One region of the Paeniglutamicibacter sp. NPDC012692 genome, then DNA from elsewhere that is predicted to be linked to it. Evidence: riboswitches for the same ligand, from Rfam matches in the RefSeq annotation. Region 1 holds a riboswitch; the other holds the start of a gene.
The links. Region 1 has a riboswitch for glycine ahead of cycA (D-serine/D-alanine/glycine transporter). Riboswitches for the same ligand answer to the same signal wherever they lie in the genome.
Positions count from the first base shown of each region.

Region 2: another riboswitch for glycine. It lies ahead of gcvP (aminomethyl-transferring glycine dehydrogenase); the one in region 1 lies ahead of cycA (D-serine/D-alanine/glycine transporter).

Region 1 covers NZ_JBIBDE010000003.1:321,690-323,887, reverse strand. The annotation lists gene cycA (D-serine/D-alanine/glycine transporter) at 1-1,042, opposite strand, end outside; glycine riboswitch at 1,461-1,558, opposite strand; gene ACFY5D_RS13475 (dTMP kinase) at 1,900-2,198, shown strand, end outside.
Region 2 covers NZ_JBIBDE010000007.1:191,713-193,910, forward strand. The annotation lists gene ACFY5D_RS20065 (NADPH-dependent F420 reductase) at 1-362, opposite strand, end outside; glycine riboswitch at 568-668, shown strand; gene gcvP (aminomethyl-transferring glycine dehydrogenase) at 844-2,198, shown strand, end outside.

The DNA of each region.
Region 1 (2,198 bases):
CGGCAAGCAGGAACATGCAGGAGAACAGCAGCGCGTTGCGCGGAACCTTGGTCCGGGAGAGCTTCGCGAAGGCCTTGGGGGCGTCGCCCTCCTCGGCCAGTCCGTGGACCATGCGGGAAGTCGAGTAGATACCGGAGTTTGCGCTGGAGGTTGCCGAGGTGAGCACCACGAAGTTCACGATGCCGGCGGCACCGGCCAGACCCGCCAGAGCAAACATGGCCACGAACGGGGATTCCTCGGCGCTGAAAAGGTTCCACGGCTGGACGGCCATGAGGATGACCAACGCACCCACGTAGAAGAAGAGGATGCGGACCGGGATGGAGTTGATGGCACGCGGCAGGGTCTTCTCCGGGTCCTTGGTCTCGGCTGCGGTGGTGCCGACCAGCTCGATGCCGACGAACGCGAACACCGCGATCTGGAAGCCGGCGACGAAGCCCATGAAACCCGTCGGGAACATCCCGCCGTCGCTCCAGAGGTTCGTGAAGGAGGCCGTGACGCCGTTGTGTTCGAAGCCCGTGATGACCATGACCAGGCCGATGACGATCAGCGCGCCGATGGCGACGATCTTGACCAAGGCGAACCAGAACTCGGTTTCGCCGAAGTTCTTCACGCTCGGCAGGTTAAGTGCCACCAGCAACAGGATGCAGGCCACGGCCGGGATCCACAGCGGCAAGTCCTTCCACCAGTACGCCACATAGTGGGAGATCGCCACGACGTCGGCGATGCCGGTTACCACCCAGCAGAACCAGTAGGTCCAGCCGGTGAAGAATGCCGCCCACGGGCCAAGAATGTCCCCGGCGAAGTCGGAGAAGTTCTTGTAGTTGGTGTTGCTCAACAGCAACTCGCCCATCGCGCGCATCACGAAGAAGAGCATGAAGCCGATGATCATGTAAACGAAGATCACCGAGGGTCCGGCGACCGAGATGGTCTTGCCCGAGCCCATGAACAGGCCGGTGCCAATGGCCCCGCCGATCGCGATCAGTTGGATGTGGCGGTTGGAGAGCCCTCGCTCGAGGTGGGGCGTGGAACTGTTGTTGCTCATGCTGCTGCCTTCCAGGTGGGTGCTGGTGCTTCGGTGGCGTGCCATGGACGATTCCCTAGCGGTGGTCGCCGACGGGGGGCTGGGTTCTGAATCGAGTCCGCCGCGTTGTTCTCCGAGGCAACCATTCCCATGCCGTTGCGCTTGCAGGAGAGACCCAGGGCGGGGCGCGCAGCAAACTCCGGATCCAGCAGAGCGGGATCTCGGAGCAGGATGGCGGGCGCGCCGATGGTCAACCGGGCATTGGCTTGGGTGGGTAGCATCTTGGAGGAACTCCCGAATCGCGCGCGGACGATGCCGCGCTGTTCTTGGATCCTCCCCAATCTGTTTACTTACCTGAGAGTTTCCATCCCAACCCGCATTGGGTGGGACTTGCTCCTTCGGTGAGCACGGATTCCACCGTGCTGCTTTCCAGATTCGCCTCTTCGTGGCGGTACGGGGGCCTGAGAGTTTCCTGGGGAGGAATTGCTCCTACGGCGCCCGTCCATGGCTCGAACGGGTCTCTCCCGCCACGTGTCGACAGCGATTTGTTTGTGACTGCAGTCACAATTTACGCTCAGTGGGCACATGGCGCAACTCGAGACGCATATTGTGTAGCAGGAGCCGAACGGCACTCCGCTGACATGGAACGAAATGCATTGCACTGGCGTCACATTCGCCGTTCCGGGCTGGATATGACGCTAACCGAGCAAATATCCCATTTCCCGAATCCTGCCCCCACGCGTCCTTCTCACTCGAGACCGGCTCACCGAGACTGCGAAACAATCCATCGCAAACCCGCAGTGGCGAACATGCATCGAATCGACCGACTTGTTCGTTGGACCTAATAGAGAACCCATCGAGTCAATCAACGGAGCCCCTTGCACTCTTCCCATGCGGAACCCAATGCGGGAGTCACCACGGACCCGCAAACCGAGCACGTCGATGCCCGATCGGATGTTGCGCTGGGCCGCCGGACCATTGTGTTGCTGGGCATCGACGGTGCAGGCAAGACCACGGCCGCGACCGCCCTCGTTGCCGGGATCCGGGCCAGAGGCATTCGAGCCCAGTTACTGCGCAATCCGGCCGGTCGGCGATGGATGTCCCGCGTGGCAGCACGATTCGGCACCGCGTTGCCACCGGTCTGGGCCAATCGGCTGGAATCCGTGGTGCGATCCGT
Region 2 (2,198 bases), on a different contig from region 1:
TCGGCGGTGGTCAGCGAATCGAAGGTTGCGAAGTCGACGGGGTTGGAGATGTCGACGAGGATCTTCGCGTCCAGCGCCGCGCCCTGTGCCTGCACGTATTCCTTGGAGGCGTCGAAGGGCAGTGCCAGGATGACGATGCCGCCGGCCGGGGCCTCGGTGATGTTGCCGGAGGCGGTGCCGCGGCCGAGTTCGGTGGCGAGTGCCGTTGCGGCCTCGGTGTTGCGGGCCAGGACCTGCAGGTTCTTGCCGGCGGCGAGTGCGCGGGTTGACAGTGCGCGGGCCATGTTGCCGGTGCCGATGATGGTGATGTCGATGGACATGGTGTCCTTCTTTCCGAAGAGTCGAGCGAGGAAGTTCTTCATGGAGTCCTCAAAATGTTTGGTTGAACTTTCAAGTAAAACTCTAGACCTCGGATGGTTGAAGCGTCAAGTGTTTTGTTGAAATCCCTTGGGGCGGCCCGGAGCGCGGTGGGGAATCGCCGACTGATAAGGGTTGGAAGGTTGCGTGTTGTATAGCTCACGCATGGCCGGTAGGATGTTAATCGTGCCTCGCAGGGGGCATAGCCACTGACATGCGGCGGGAGAGTCCCGCACAACGTAAGTTGGTCGGGCGCCGTAGGAGCAATTCCTCCCCGGGAAACTCTCAGGCCCCCGTACCGCCGCGAAGAGGCAACTCTGGAAAGTAGCAACATCGCCACGGCGGTGCGGCTCACCGAAGGTGCAAGCATGCGTTTCGCCGTAGGGCGCAGCGGTGCGGAAACTCTCAGGTCACAGCAACAGGGTCGGGGAGGAACTTGCAGCTCGTTCGGCGTGCACGCACGCCGATGACCCAATGGAGTTCCCCATGACCGTGACCCCGTCCGCTGAGTTCGTCGCCCGCCATATTGGCCCCCAGGGCAGCGACATTGACACCATGCTTGCCCAGCTTGGTTATTCCTCCCTCGACGAACTCGTCGACACGGCCGTTCCGGCCGACATCCGCCAGAGCGAACCCCTGGACTTGCCTGCCCCTCGCACCGAGGCCGAAGTTTTGGCCGACCTGCGCGTTTTGGCAGGCAAGAACGTGATGAAGACCCAGATGATCGGTCAGGGTTTCTCCGACACCTTCACCCCGCCGGTGATCCTGCGCAACATCCTTGAGGATCCGGCCTGGTACACCGCGTACACCCCGTACCAGCCTGAAATCTCCCAGGGCCGCCTCGAGGCCCTGTTGAACTTCCAGACCATGGTCATGGACCTGACCGCGCTGCCGATCGCCAACGCGTCGATGCTCGACGAGGCTTCCGCCGTTGCCGAGGCCGTGCTGCTGATGCGCCGCGCCAACAAGGCCAAAGCCACCGCCAAGACCGTGCTCGATGCGAACCTCTTCCCGCAGACCGTTGCCGTTGTGCAGGGTCGCGCCGACGCGCTGGGCTTCGAGGTCGAGATCGCCGACCTGACCGCGGGCCTGCCCGAGGGCGACATCTCCGGCATCGTGCTGCAGCAGCCGGGCAACAACGGCGCCGTGGTTGACCACACGGCCATCATTGCCGCCGCCAAGGAACGCGGCGCGATGATCACCGTAGCGGCCGACATCTTGGCCCTGACCATGATCGCCGCCCCGGGCGACCAGGGTGCTGACATCGCCGTCGGCAACACCCAGCGTTTCGGCGTGCCGCTGTTCTTCGGCGGCCCGCACGCAGCCTACATGGCAGTGCGCAACGGCCTGGAGCGTTCGCTGCCCGGCCGCCTGGTCGGCGTGTCCAAGGACAACGCCGGAGCCCCGGCCTACCGCTTGGCCCTGCAGACCCGTGAGCAGCACATCCGCCGCGAAAAGGCCACCTCCAACATCTGCACCGCCCAGGCGCTGCTGGCCATCACGGCCTCGATGTACGCCGTGTACCACGGCCCGGCCGGCCTGAAGCGCATCGCCCAGCGCACCCACAACCACGCCCGCACCATCGCCACCGCGCTCTCCGGCGCAGGCCTGGAGCTGGTTGCCGACTCGTTCTTCGACACCGTCCAGGTGAAGGTCGCCGACGTCGATGCCATCATCACCGCGGCCGAGGCTGCCGGCATCAACCTGCGCCGCGTGAACGCAGACACCGTGGGCATCTCCACCGACGAGACCACCACGTCCGCCCACGTTGCCGCCATCGCCGGCGTCTTCGGCGTCACCGGCGAGTCCTTCAAGGCTGAGGGCTTCGAACTGGCAGCCGC